DNA from 2 places in the Priestia sp. TRM10 genome. Region 2 is predicted to be linked to the other one. Evidence: riboswitches for the same ligand, from Rfam matches in the RefSeq annotation. Region 2 holds a riboswitch; the other holds the start of a gene.
The links. Region 2 has a riboswitch for preQ1 ahead of ACK3CR_RS07725 (QueT transporter family protein). Riboswitches for the same ligand answer to the same signal wherever they lie in the genome.
Positions count from the first base shown of each region.

Region 1: it holds a riboswitch for preQ1, as region 2 does, so the genes downstream of both, queC (7-cyano-7-deazaguanine synthase QueC) here and ACK3CR_RS07725 (QueT transporter family protein) in region 2, are expected to answer to the same signal.

Region 1 covers NZ_JBJZOT010000013.1:95,275-102,672, forward strand. The annotation lists gene ACK3CR_RS11750 (ATP-dependent Clp protease ATP-binding subunit) at 1-598, opposite strand, end outside; gene nhaC (Na+/H+ antiporter NhaC) at 1,012-2,391, shown strand; gene ACK3CR_RS11760 (alpha/beta hydrolase family protein) at 2,545-3,420, shown strand; gene ACK3CR_RS11765 (YkvA family protein) at 3,444-3,866, opposite strand; gene ACK3CR_RS11770 (DUF6254 family protein) at 4,058-4,195, shown strand; PreQ1 riboswitch class I at 4,318-4,361, shown strand; gene queC (7-cyano-7-deazaguanine synthase QueC) at 4,516-5,208, shown strand; gene queD (6-carboxytetrahydropterin synthase QueD) at 5,174-5,617, shown strand; gene queE (7-carboxy-7-deazaguanine synthase QueE) at 5,607-6,338, shown strand; gene queF (preQ(1) synthase) at 6,434-6,931, shown strand; gene ACK3CR_RS11795 (NAD-dependent epimerase/dehydratase family protein) at 7,005-7,398, shown strand, end outside.
Region 2 covers NZ_JBJZOT010000009.1:160,001-167,398, forward strand. The annotation lists gene ACK3CR_RS07710 (hypothetical protein) at 143-448, shown strand; gene ACK3CR_RS07715 (superoxide dismutase) at 512-1,474, shown strand; gene ACK3CR_RS07720 (hypothetical protein) at 1,899-2,582, shown strand; PreQ1 riboswitch class I at 2,684-2,728, shown strand; gene ACK3CR_RS07725 (QueT transporter family protein) at 2,737-3,225, shown strand; gene ACK3CR_RS07730 (hypothetical protein) at 3,359-3,586, shown strand; gene ACK3CR_RS07735 (C1q-like domain-containing protein) at 3,769-4,191, opposite strand; gene ACK3CR_RS07740 (hypothetical protein) at 4,440-4,673, opposite strand; gene ACK3CR_RS07745 (TerC family protein) at 5,374-6,126, opposite strand; gene ACK3CR_RS07750 (nitroreductase family protein) at 6,635-7,204, opposite strand; gene ACK3CR_RS07755 (malate synthase G) at 7,219-7,398, opposite strand, start outside.

The DNA of each region.
Region 1 (7,398 bases), on a different contig from region 2:
CCACAAAGAGAATAATATTTTTACGAGACTGTAGTTCTGTAATTAACGATTTAATGCGTTCTTCAAATTGACCTCGAATTCCTGTATTTGCAACAAGAGATGCCACATCAAGAAGAATAACTTCCTTATTCATTAGCTTGCTTGGTACATCACCATTTGCAATTTTTAAAGCAAGACCCTCAGCAATGGCTGTTTTACCAACACCAGGTTCTCCAATTAAAACAGGATTGTTTTTATTTCTTCTATTTAAAATCTCACTTACACGTTCTACTTCTTCGTCACGACCAATGACTGGATCAATAAGTCCAGCTTTCGCTGCATTTGTAACATTTCTTCCATATTGATCTAGGAAGCCTCCACCACCAGTTTGTGAAGATGATGGATTGTTCTGTTGCTCAGGTTGTGAAGAAGATGATGCTAAATGTTTAAATAAGTCATCAATGTTCATAAATCCACCTCCAGATCCTGCAGGAGTCTTATGTTTTTGTTGTAGTTCTTGATAGCATGTATGACAAAGTTGATATTGATTACGTTCACCATTAATTTGAAGATTTAGCTGAATATTGGCTTTGTTGTGACCACAGTTTTGACATAACATCATATATCTGCCTCCTATATATCTGTCTCTATAAAACCAATAGTAATTTTAAAAGTTATATCAAAAATAGAGTGATAAAGTCAAAAATTTTGCTTTGACTTTGACTATCTTTGACCTTTGTAAGACTATTGTACACCTTTTAATTTTGTTTATCAAGAGTTTTGTTTGACTATCTTTGACCTTTGTGGTTCTTATCATACACTTTGCCTGTGAGGATAACAAGAAATTTGCTCTTCTTTTTTGAGAAATTGATATTGAATGATGAAGTTCAGTATAAATCTTCCCGTTTTTTTACGCAAGTAAACTGCTCTTAAAAACTGAAATAAAAGAAAATTTACAGAAGACAGTGGAAGACGTTATAATTTACTCTGTTGCACAAAAGCGTTGAAGTAGAAAAGGAGTCTCGTATTAGCATGAAAAAGAAATTATCATTTATAGAGGCACTCGGAATTATTGTTCTTATATTAGCCCTCATTTTTGTTTGTTTATTTATTTTTAAGGTTCCTCCTCATATTCCGATTCTAGGTAGCGTTATCCTTTTAGGCTTTTTGGGCTTTATAAAGGGTACAAAATGGAAAGAACTTGAAAAAGGAATTATAGAGGGAATTTCATTAGGTATTAAACCCATTCTAATCCTTTCATTAGTTGGTGTATTAATCTCTGTATGGATGATGAGTGGTACAATTCCAACAATTCTTTATTTTGGATTTGACTTTTTGTCTCCACACTATTTTTTAGTGAGTAGTTTATTTATTACGGTTTTAATTTCTACTTTTACAGGAAGTACGTTTACAACAGTTAGTACTGTTGGAGTAGCACTTATGGGTGTTTCCTCTGTAATGGGCGTCGATCCTGCCCTTGCTGCTGGAGCTATTATTTCAGGAGCTGCATTTGGGGATAAAATGTCTCCTCTTTCAGACACAACCAATTTTGCAGCAGGGATTGTAGAAGTCGATATGTTCACACATATTCGTCATATGATGTGGACGACGGTGCCAAGTTTATTATTAAGCTCTGTTCTCTTTTTAGTCTTAGGGCTTCAAAGAAATGCTGCAGACAATCTTGATTACGAGCAAATTGCAGTTGTTAAAGAGGTTTTATCAAATGAATTTACGTTAAGCTTGTTAACATTAATTTCTCCCCTTATTGTTCTCTTCTTATCTATTAGAAGAAAAGATGTTGTTCCAACTCTCATTATTGGTATTTTAACAGCTTTTATCACAACTGTTCTTGTTCAACCTCAGTTTGCAATAGGAGAAGTATTGCTAGCATTGCAAGAGGGTGTAAGCATTGATTCAGGTAATAAAATTGTAGACGGTATTGTAAATAGAGGCGGTCTTCAATCAATGATGAGCTCTGTGTCTCTCGTTATGATTGCTTTATCGCTTGGGGGATTGATGAAGACTGTTGGTGTTATTACAGCCTTCCTTGAAGGAATTATTTCATTAATAAAGCGAAGCGGAGACGTTATTTTTTCAACAGCTCTAGCTAGTATCGGTGTTAACCTTATTACAGGAGAACAATACTTATCAGTCTTACTTCCAGGTCAAACTTTCAAACCTTTATATAATAGGTACGGATTAGAAAATAAAAACTTAGCTCGTACATTAGAAGATGCAGGAACACTTGTAAATCCACTTATTCCGTGGGGAGTAAGTGGTGCATTTATTTCACAGGTACTAGGCGTCTCTGTGCAAACGTATGTTCCGTGGGCTTTTTTCCTATTGTTCTGTCCATTATTTTCAATTATATTTGCTTATACAGGGATTGGAGTAGCTAAAAAATCTTCATAAGAAAGAAATTAGAACTATATTAAATCCTTTTTCTTACTGAAAAGATTCATAAGAACCAATCTTTGTAAAAAAGTTTCACTTTATTACCAACTATAAATTCATCATTGTTAAGCACATACTATAAACACCATTTTGAGCATAGGAGAGAAGAACATGAAAAAAGCAATCCTACTACTTGTAGGAGTTGTCATCTGTAGCTTTTTGCTTTTTGTTGGAACAAGAGGAGAGGGAAGCAATGATATTCAACGTAAAATTCACGTTTCCTCTTCATATCAAAATAGCGTTGATACGTATGAACTAACATATCCTAGCGATGAGCTAAAAATAAAAGGATATTTGCTAAAACCAAAAGGAACGGAAGGAAATTGGCCTATTCTTGTATATAATAGAGGAGGTCATGGCCATTATAGCCAAATTAATGAGGAAAGGTTAGCTTACCTCGCCTCATGGGCAAATAGAGGATATGTTGTAATTGCAAGTCAATATCGTGGCAACGGTGGAAGTGAAGGAACCGAAACGTACGGAGGACAAGATATTCATGATGTTATAAATCTTTTAAATTATGCTGAAAGTCTTCCATATACGGATGAAAGTCACAAAGTTGCGCTTGGATATTCAAGAGGCGGTATGATGACATATCTTTTAATGAAAAATAATATAAAGTTTGATGCAGTCGTTGTTAAATCAGGCATTACAGATATGTTTCAGTTTTATGATCAGCGCGGTCCTAAAATGAAAGAAGTATTAAATCAAATTGTTGGTCCACCACAAGAAAGCAAAGACGCTTATAGATCTCGCTCTGTTGTATATTGGCCTGACAAAGTGAATTCTCCACTGTTGCTTTTGCATGGAACAAATGACAAGCTTGTTCACTATACACAAGCAGAGAAGCTTGTGAAGAAGTTACAAGACAAGAGCAAGGAAGTGAAACTTGTTATTTATCCAAATGGAGATCATCCATTAAGTCAATATGAAAGAGAAACAGATGCAGAGATTCAAAACTGGTTTCAAGCTCATCTAAAAAAATAAGCTACTTTTACAGTAGCTTATTTTTATTTTGTAGAAGAAAGAGTATCTTCCGGTAGCTCAAGAGGTCGCTTTTGACTTTGAAACCAGGCTTTGTATTGATTAATATCTTTTTCAATTTGTTTCATTGCAAAGCTGATGACAGCAAAATCATCTAAGACACCAATTAGAAATAAAAAATCTGGAACAAGGTCAATAGGAGACAGAACATAAAGAAGAGTGCCTGCTACAGTGAGCAATGTGCGTTTAGGGATATTAGGATAGTCTCCTTTAATCCAGTCTCTAAACATATTGATAAGCCATGTAAGCTCTTCTTTGCTTTGTTTGAAAGAACGTTTTTTAACTTTGCGAACAACTCCTGTTAAAAGAGACGCGCTACGCTTTTTATTTTTAACAAATGGAATAGCTTTTGACATATAGCGTGTTAACATTCTTTTGCCGATTCCCATAATTTCACCTTCTCTGCCGTAAGTAAATTGCATGTATGGATAAAAATCCTTTTCTTTACTATTTTACACTATGAGTTTCCTTCAAACCTTTTTTTGCAGGAAATCTTCCTTATTATATAAAAAGGAAGCGGATAAAATACGAGGAAAAGTGTAGTCTAATAAAGGAATGGATAGAGAAAGGAATGAGAATTTTGACAAAGTCAAAGCATGAACAAGAGCGTCAATGGAATGTCCGAAAGCAAACTCAACAGCCACATGGGAAAGTGAAAACGTTTGAAGAGCTCGCTTCAGAAACAAGTCCTTATCCAAACAAAAAGGAAAAACAATAGTATTGTAAAAAAGCTAACACATTTGTTAGCTTTTTTGATGGTATATAAATAAAAACCTGTCCTCAGTAAAAAAGATATGCTATAGTAGGATAGAAAAATATATTGAAAATCCATGCGCTTGCATGGGAGAGGTTCGCAAACTCCCTCGATAAAAAACTAAGCAACACGATAGCTCCGCTTTTTGAACAGGGGAAAGCTATGGTCTTTTTTCGGTTGCTCTAGTTATATTTAGGTATTTTTTTACAATGATAAGTGAAGCGAACTTTTTAAAAGTTCGCTTTTTTTGTGCATAAATTAAGTTTGTTAAGGAGTTGTTCGTGTTGAAAAATGAGAAAGCGGTTGTTGTATTTAGCGGTGGACAAGATAGCACAACATGCCTATTTTGGGCACTTGAAAACTTTGCAGAAGTTGAGACGGTGACGTTTCATTATGGACAAAGACACAATAAAGAAATAGAAGTTGCAGAAGAAATTGCAAAAGACCTTGGCGTAGAAAATACAGTGCTTGATATGTCTTTATTAAATCAGCTTGCTCCAAATGCTCTTACGCGATCTGATATTGAAATAGAGGAGAAGGAAGGAGAGCTTCCAACAACGTTTGTGGACGGCCGAAACTTGCTCTTCTTATCATTTGCCTCGATTATGGCAAAGCAAAAGGGCGCGCGCCATCTTGTAACAGGAGTTTGTGAAACAGACTTCTCGGGATACCCAGATTGCCGAGATATTTTTGTTAAATCATTAAATGTTACGCTTAACTTATCAATGGACCATAACTTTGTAATTCATACGCCACTAATGTGGATTGATAAAAAAGATACGTGGAAATTAGCTGATGAGCTTGGTGCTCTTGATTATATTCGCTATAACACGCTTACATGTTACAACGGCATCAAAGCTGATGGCTGTGGAGAGTGCCCAGCATGTAAACTAAGAAAAAATGGGCTTAATCAATACTTGGCTGAGAAAGAGGAGGAGAAAAATGCTACAGCAAATTTATCCGAGCGTCGCTCATGATTTTAGCTATGAACTAAACAAAGATATGCATTTTGCATCAGCTCACTTTGTTCCTCATGAAAGTGCAGGAGCATGTCAAAATATGCACGGTCACACGTACTTTGCTAACGTAACTATTGCAGGTGACGAACTTGATGAAACGGGATTTTTAGTAAATTTTCAAAGTTTGAAAAAACTTGTGGCAAAAGAGTTTGATCATACGTTGTTAAATGATCATGAAGCATTTGATGACCGTGATCCTAACTTCTTTCCGACAACAGAGGTTGTTGCACGTACAATTTACGAGCGCATTCAAAAGTATTTAGATACATTAGAAAACAAACCAGTTTGTTTGCAAGTCTTCTTGCGAGAAACGCCAACAAGTTATGTTGTGTATCGTCCGAAAAGAGGGAAGAAAAGTGAGTCATAAAATTCCTGTATTAGAAATATTCGGTCCAACCATTCAAGGGGAAGGAATGGTCGTTGGGCGTAAGACTATGTTTGTTCGTACAGCAGGTTGTGATTACTCCTGCGCTTGGTGCGATTCCTCTTTTACATGGGACGGTTCTGCAAAAGAAGATATTAAAATGATGGAGGCTTCAGAAATTTTACAGAAGTTGTTTGACATAGGTGGAGAGCACTTTAATCATGTAACAATCTCTGGAGGGAATCCAGCGCTCTTAAAACATTTAGATGAACTTATTGACCTTCTTTCGCAAAAAGGAATTGAAACAGGTCTTGAAACACAAGGAAGTCGCTATCAAGACTGGTTTTTGAAAATCAATGATCTAACAATCTCTCCAAAACCTCCAAGTTCTAAGATGAAACCAAACTTGAAAGTTCTTGATGAAGTGATGGAGCGACTTAAACAAGGAGAACGTCTCAACCATGTAAGTTTGAAAGTGGTTGTTTTTAATGATGAAGACTTTGAATTTGCAGAAGCTATTCACAGTCGCTATCCCGACGTTTCTTTTTATTTGCAGGTTGGAAACGATGATGTGACAACAGCAAATGATGAGGACTTACTGAACAATCTCCTCGTAAAGTATGAGTGGCTTATTGATAAAGCTGTGGAATCTAAAAAAATGAATCATGCCCGTGTTTTGCCTCAGCTTCATACTCTTGTATGGGGAAACAAGCGCGGCGTATAAAAGGAAAAAAATTTTAATAAAAAATATGCACAGAACTATTCACAAAAATGAAAAACGCTGTTAGAATGACTAGCGTAGAAAGTGGGGAACGACAATTGACTGGTCGTAAAAATGAAGAACTTAAAGGTGTAACATTACTAGGAAATCAGGGAACAGAATATACTTTTCACTATTCTCCAGAAGTGCTGGAATCGTTTGATAACAAACATCCAAATCGCGATTATTTTGTAAAGTTTAACTGTCCTGAGTTTACAAGTCTTTGTCCTAAAACAAATCAACCAGATTTTGCTACAATTTATATTAGCTATATTCCAGATCAAAAGATGGTTGAAAGTAAATCATTAAAACTGTATTTATTTAGTTTCAGAAATCATGGGGATTTTCATGAAGACTGCATGAATATCATTATGAACGATTTAATCGAGCTTATGGATCCACGTTACATTGAAGTATGGGGGAAATTTACACCACGTGGTGGTATTTCAATTGACCCGTATGTAAACTATGGAAAACCAGGGACAAAATACGAACGTATTGCCGAACATCGTCTAATGAATCATGATCTTTATCCAGAGAAAATTGATAACCGTTAACGTATAAGTGACACTTTTCATAAGTGTCACTTAAGTATTCTCTAAGGAAAAATGGTATAAGAAGGTGAGAGCAGTGGAACAACGTTCAGCAGTGTTGCTTGGCGCTGAGGGTCTTATTGGAAAAGAGCTTTTGCACCTTTTATTAGACAACAAGCTGTATGAAAAAGTAACGGTATTTGTACAAAAAACATTACCTATTCAACATGAAAAACTTCGTCAAATCCGCACGAGTTTTGATGACTTAAAAGAGTATGAGAAGGAATTTGAAGTTGACCATGTTTTTTGCTGTATTGGATCAACGATGAAACAATCGGGGACAAAAGCACAGTTTTTAAAAGAGGATTATGAGTACCCTCTTGCTGCAGCAAAATGTGCAGAAAGTCAAAAGGCCCGAAGCTTTTTAGCAGTAACCTCAATAGGTGCTAATCTGCGCTCACCTTTTTTCTACATTAAAGTAAAAGGGCAGG
Region 2 (7,398 bases):
TTCTTTAGTCTCTAAATTTAGAAACTAAAAGAGAATCCATGTTCAACTGTTTTTCTTCTTTACTTTTTTACTATAATAGAGAGAAAGAGAGAAATATGGTATTCTACTTTTATTCTCTCACTTTAAAAAGGAGTTTTTTAACATGAATTCAAAAGAGATGGAACAAAAAATTATTCAAAATTATCAAAAAGACGAAGAAATGATGATTCTTGTTTTTGCACAATGGTGCGTTAACCATGATTTAGATCCTTTTGAGCTATATATACGCGCATACCCTAACCAAAAGGAGAATGCTGCATTAAAACACGCGCTTTCTCTTACTGTACCAAAGGATGAAGCAGGTGAAGTTGGGGATAGCACGCTTTTAGGTGTTTTATCCCTATTTGGAAATGATGATTTAGCATTTGTGGTAACTGAAGAAATGAAAAAAATGAAAGAGAAAAACTAATGAACCTTTTTTTCCTCCTCTACATATAGTGACCACAACGATGTAGAAGGAGGCTTATGTACTATGGATAATGAGACAAAGGACTATAAAACATACTTAGAAGACTGGGCTAACGATTTATACAGCCATTGGGACTCTCTTTCCTCTCACCGAAAAAATGAAGAAGAATGGCACCAAAAGTGGAAGGAATTTGCTCATCTTTTAGAAGAAAATCATGATCAAGATATGCCATATGCTTGTTTTGAACGAGCAAAAGAGCTTTACCTTTTGTGGGAAAACGCCTATGAAGAGAAAGAGCGAGATGAAGAAATTCATCACGATGAAGAGAACCACCATGATGAAGAGGGTCACCGTGACGAAGCAAATCATCATGATGAAGAGTCTCGCCCTGCTTTTAATCCTGTACCGATTGGAGGACATACTTTACCTCCTTTACCATATCCGTATGAAGCACTTGAACCTTATATTGACCGCGAAACAATGAGGCTTCATCATGACAAACATCATCAAACATATGTTGATGGGTTGAACAAAGCAGAGAAAGAAATGAAAAAAGCGAGAAGCAGTGGAGATTTTACGCTTATTGCCCATTGGGAACGAGAAGCCGCTTTTCACGGTGCTGGACATTATCTTCATACGCTGTTTTGGAATGTAATGAGCCCAAATGGTGGAGGAAAACCAAGAGGTGAAATACGAAAAGCGATTGATAGCACGTTTGGAGGATTTGAACGATTTAAACAACAGTTTACAGAAGCCGCAAACAAAGTAGAAGGATCTGGGTGGGGTATTTTAGTATGGGCTCCCCGTGCTCATCGTGTGGAGATTTTACAAGCTGAAAAACACCAAAACTTAAGTCAATACGATGTTATCCCCCTTCTAGCTCTTGATGTATGGGAGCATTCTTATTATTTGAAATATCAAAATGACCGCAAGAAGTATATTGAGAACTGGTGGAATGTTGTCAATTGGGCACATGTTGAAGAACGTTATCGTGAAGCAACGAAAGTGAAATGGAAGCCATTTTAATATAATATAAATATCGCTCTTTTTTAGTTGTGGAACACCTTGCCTTGGGGTATAATGAGACTATCTCTTACAATGGAAATGTGAACAACAGATTCATTCCTCATAAAAAGGAGCGATATGTTTATGAATATTACGATTTATTATGGAAGTCACGATGATAAAACATTACATACAATGGACTGTTTTGTAGAAGATGAAACAGATGAAGAAGGTTCAAACCTTGCATAATCAAAGCATTGATGATACTGATCAATGCTTTTTTTGTTTCCTTTTTTATTATACTGGATGAAAAATAAGAGAAAATCTTCCTTCTCTCTCAATTTTTCCTCTTCTTTTTCTTTACTTTTAGAGAAAAGTGCTGTAGTATAGGGTTATAGAACATCTGTTCGTGTTACTAATGCAAGGAGCTGAGCTTATGGCAAGAATGACAAAACATAGTCGTAGAAAAACCTCTTCCCCTACTCTTTCAAATACTGGTTTCATTGGGGCAACGTTCACAGACTTAGATGATTTAACGAAATACGAATACTACTTCTCTCGTAAAAAGCTACAAATTACACATCACGTGCTTGATGGGCTATTGCAAGGAAGCAGCATTTTATTTTCGCAGCACGGTATTCCTGCGCACATCTCCTGCATCTATTTACCAAAGCAAAAGAAAATTGGTCTTGTTTTATCTAAGACACCCTTCCGCCGTAAAGAAGGAAAAAGTTATTTTATTAACTACCTACGTGAAGTTGGACATTTAAATGAAGATGAAAAAATAAAAGAACATGAAATTTTTAATACAGGCTTTATTGGCGTCATCTTTGCAGATCTCTCTAAAGTCGAACGTTTTACATTTCAATTTGAGTTAGAACTTCTGTCTCAATTTTTAAAAGGTTTAATCATTCCTGCAAAAGAGCTTTTCCTTCGTCATAACATTCAAGCTTATATCTCTTCTGTTGAACTTACTCATGAAGGGAAAATTGGTTTCGTTCTTTCAAAGAAACCATATGATGAAAGAAAGGAAGCAGACCTTTATTTCATTGAATACTTAAAAGAACGTGGATTATATGAAGAGGAAGAAGAATTTATCCCTATACATAGTGAAAAGACTCTTTTTTAAAAAAGAGTCTTTTTTGTAGGACTAGCCAGAATGTTTTTATTTTTTCTCTTTCCTTATCTCTTTATTGACGAAACGTGCGCCCTCTTGTATTATTTTTTAGTATTATCGTGGTTCGTAACCCTCCCACGCTAAAAAACTAAGGAGAAATAGATTGATGAATATTAGAATAATGAGTATTAACGCCCTTGTAGCGGCTTTATATATCGCCGTATCTCTTTTAATTCAACCATTTGGCTTTACGAACATTCAGTTTAGACTTTCTGAGATGTTTAATCATCTTGTTGTATTTAACAAGAAGTTTGTTTTTGGCATCGTTATTGGAGTTTTCTTAACGAATTTACTATTCTCACCGCTTGGAGCATATGATCTTATATTTGGCGTCCTTCAATCTCTTATAGCTCTACTTGTTACAATTGGAGTAGGCCGCTATATAAAGAACTTATGGGCTCGTATGATGGTGAATACAGCTATTTTTACAGTAACAATGTTTATTATCGCCTTTGAGCTACACTTAGCATTAGGACTTCCCTTCCTTTTCACATGGCTTACAACAGCTGTTGGTGAATTCGTTGTAATGTTTATCGGTGCTTTTATCATGATGGCTTTGAATAAAAAAATATCTTTCAAAACGCTCTTGAATTAAAAGAGAAAAGGCAAAAGGCTTCCTTATGACAGGAAGCTTTTTTATTATGAGAACCATTATATAAAGTCCTCACAAGATTAATTAATGCGCATAAACTAGGATTGTGATATTTAACTATATTTGAAAGGATGTAATGACTGTGTATCCTCTTTATACTACCTCACATCAGCTCAAACAAGAAACTTTATTAAAGGTTAATCCATGGGTACAATATGGTTTAAATGAAGCTCAAAAAACATCTATCCCTCATGCAATGATGGAAATAGCAGCTATTACTTATCTGATGGGTAAAGGATATGATCCACGAACAGCCCATCAAATTGTCGAGTCATGGGAAATTAATGAAACGTTTTATCTGTAATAAGTGAACAGATAAATGATTATGTTAAAAATCCTGTTCAATTCAACAGGATTTTTGTTTCCTATAAATTTCATTATATGGATTATAAATACACAAAAAGAGCAAAAAAACGACTTTTTTAAAGAAAAGGTCGTTTTTCTTATCGACAGATTAAATATTAGAGGTTAGATGCCTAATCTTATTTATGTTGCTGGGGAAGAAACTCTAACTGCTGCAAAGTGTGTACTTGGACTTGCTTGGATTGCACCAGCGGCAGTACTTCTCATTGCTACCTGTACCTGATCTCCAGCATTTAACTGAAGCATCTCAGTAGTCGTTAGGATTGCCGGGATATTACCTGTAAAAGTTTCACTATTTCTTCCCTCAATTACATCGCTATTTATCAGGAAAACCATTTCTAAGGTAAACTCACCAATAGTATTCGGTTGAAACTCAACAGATGCAGTGAGCGAATATACACCATCCGTTTGTGGAATAAATGTAGATGTATTTGGATTATATTCATTCGCTAAATCAAATTGTTCATTTTGAAAAAGAACTTGGCTAGCAGCGTTTGCGGGAAGAAATTGATTAGCAGTATTATTGATAGCTCTGAATGCTGACAATATTACGCTGCCACTTTTATGATTGGGGTACCAGACTTGAGATTTCTTATAAGGATAATGCGTACTTATTTTAATCACTCCTTTTTAAATAAAAAAAGATTTTGAGACTCTTCAATAGAAAGAAGAAGCTGACAACCAAAAGTTCACTTTCACAATTTTTGGGGTCAGCTTCTTTTTATCCATACTGAGAGATGATTCAAAGCATAATCCATTTAACAATATGAAAAGGTATAAATATTTTCATATTATTAATATTTTTTCTTGCGGTCGCAATCATGATCTTCTTTGAAGTAAAGATATCCTTTTAGAACAAATTTCTTTTTCTCATCTTTATCATCATGTTTACAATCATCTTTATCTTCGTATTTACGACGATCCTCTTGCTCTTCACAATAACATTTTACTTTTTTAAATTTATCATGTTTGTCATGTTTATCATAACAAGAGTCTTTTTTATCATAATCATATTCAAATTCATACATAGACGTGTTCACCTCCTCACATCTTATATGTAATATCATATGAAATTGTTAGAGCAAAGATTGGATGAATATTACACGTCAAAAACCTGTTTTGGCCTAAAAATATAAACTTACTCTTTAAAAAAGGGTTGAATGATCAAAATTATCTTAATAGAGGGTTTTATCTATTTATTTCTAATAAGGCCATTTCAACTAATAGGAAAGATATCGAAAGGAATAATAGGTTATTTTGTTATATTAAAAAGAGGTTGGGTAACTAGACACCGAACCCTTTTCAATGCTTATAATTACGTTATGTTAACTAACTTTATATAAAAAGAAAACAACTACCTTTGTAAGAAGATAGCTGTTTTCTACTAACAATATGATTTGTAATCAATGCCTCATGGCGTCTTTGAGTAGTTCACTCAAAGGAGCTTCACCGCTTCCCATACACTCTTTTAAAGGTGATCCGCCATTTCTTAAACAAGTGGATAACAGGACTCCCTCCATTTTCCTAACGCATACAATCAACTTCTTATATTTAAGTAAAAAAGCTCTTATCAATGTAATAAGAGCTTTTTTACTTAAAGGTTTTTAGTTAATCTACAGGTTGCGTATTTTTCAAAATGGATTCTTAGCTTTTATTGTCAAATAGGAATTTGTGACATAGTTTTAATCAAATTTTCTTTCAAAGCTACTGTTTAGGATTTCTTTGAAATCACGTTTTTCTTGGTGCAAACCAACCAATTAGGGCAATACCGACTAATACTCCGTAGAAAATCAATGTCCAAGCGGTACTGTGAGGAAAATCATGATCTAAGAACCCAATATCCTCGTGGGCAAGGGTAATGACAGCAAGTTTGACACCGACCCAAGCAACAATGACATATGCTGTTGTTTCCAATGCTGGACGTTTTGCAAGAAGCTGCACAAACCAGGTTGCTGCAAACTTAATTAAGATAAGGCCAGCAATACCGCCAAGAAGAACAACAATAAACTGCCCTCCATCCATACCACCAAAATCACCGAGCGGTGAATCTGGAAGACCAAGGGCAAGAGCAACCGCAGCTAGTATCGAATCAATGGCAAAAGCGAGGTCAGCTAGCGCAATCTTTGCTACTGTCGGCCAGAAACCTTTTCCAGCAGCTTCCTTTTCATCGTCCTTATGAATATCTTTATTCTTTTTTCCAAAACGTGCTTGAATAACATGTTTTAAACCTAAGTAAAGAAGATAAGCTGCTCCTATCGCCTGTATCTGCCAGACGTTTGCGATAAAAGAAATGGCAAAAAGAGCAACAAATCGAAAAACAAAGGCCATAATGATACCATAATTTATAGCTTTTCTTTTCTCATTTTCGGGTAAATGCTTGGCTATAACTGCTAGTACAAGAGCATTGTCAGCCGATAACAATCCTTCTAATCCGATTAGAATTAACAATGCCCAAGCATACTCTAGCCATATTGATTCCATCCCCTTCTCCCCTTTCTAAAATTAAAATATCATTTAAAAATTCCACTAACATTAGACTTTCCCATTAAGCCATAGGTAATTCTATAAAATACACTTTAATGGTTTTGATCGTTCTTTCTCTTCCTTTATGTGGAATCTCACCTCTTTATGTAGGGATTAGAAAACTAACATAACAAAAATTCAGAGAAAAAATGGCTTAAGAAAAGCTCGGGTACAAAGCCTCTTACTCCTCATCCCCATGCCTCATTTCTAATTGAAAGAGGAATAAAAGAAATCCAAAAAATTTCGGGACATAGTGATATCAACACCACTATAAACATCTAAGGTCATAAGACGAAAAATTAAAAAGAAAGAACTTCTCACAAATTTGGTCAATTCATGAAAAGTCTCAATGAAAACCTGTAATTTTCAACTAAATGTGGTCATTCTTAATATACCTAAGCCAAAATCCTCGTTTCCCCTTTGTAATAAAAAAAGACTTCCTTATGATAAGGAAGTCTTCTCGTCATTACGAAAACCACTTTGTATATGTTGATACATCAGTCTTTTTAACAGTTTTTGGCTCTTTAGCAGGATATCCAATATAGAGAAATCCAACAACCTCTCCTCTTTCTGATAAACCAAAAGACTGAGCAATTTTTGGATGATAACAAATATCTCCTGTACGCCAAATCGCACCAAGACCGCTCGCATGGGCCGTTAACAGCATATTCTGAATCGCTGCACTTACAGCTGCGTACTCTTCTTTTAACGGAACTTTTGGTTCATTACTTGGCTCTACCCCTACTACGATAACAAGAGGAGCGCGAAAAGGATTATTTTGCTGTTTTTCAATTCTTTTTTGATTTTCCTCTGTTGTTATATCTTCCATATTCTCTTTAATAGCATCTACTAAAGCGGTTGCTAGCTTGTTACGCCCATCTCCTTCTAACACAAAGAAGCGCCACGGCTCTGTTCGAAAATGATTTGGAGCCCATACAGCAGACTGAAGAATCCGCTCTGTTACATCTCGAGGAACAGGATCTTGTTTCACAACTCCAACTGTTCTTCTTGTTTTAATTGCTTCAAACACATTCATTCCTTTTTCTCCTTTTAGTTTGTTTTTTGAGCTACTTCCTTCTTTTTTGCTTCTTGACGACGCTTGTGTAAAATAGGCTCAGTGTAGCCGCTTGGTTGTTCATACCCTTTAAAAATCAAGTCCCGAGCTGCTTGGAAAGCAATAGATCCTTCAAAATCAGCAGACATTGGTTTGTAGTTTTGATCTGTTTTGTT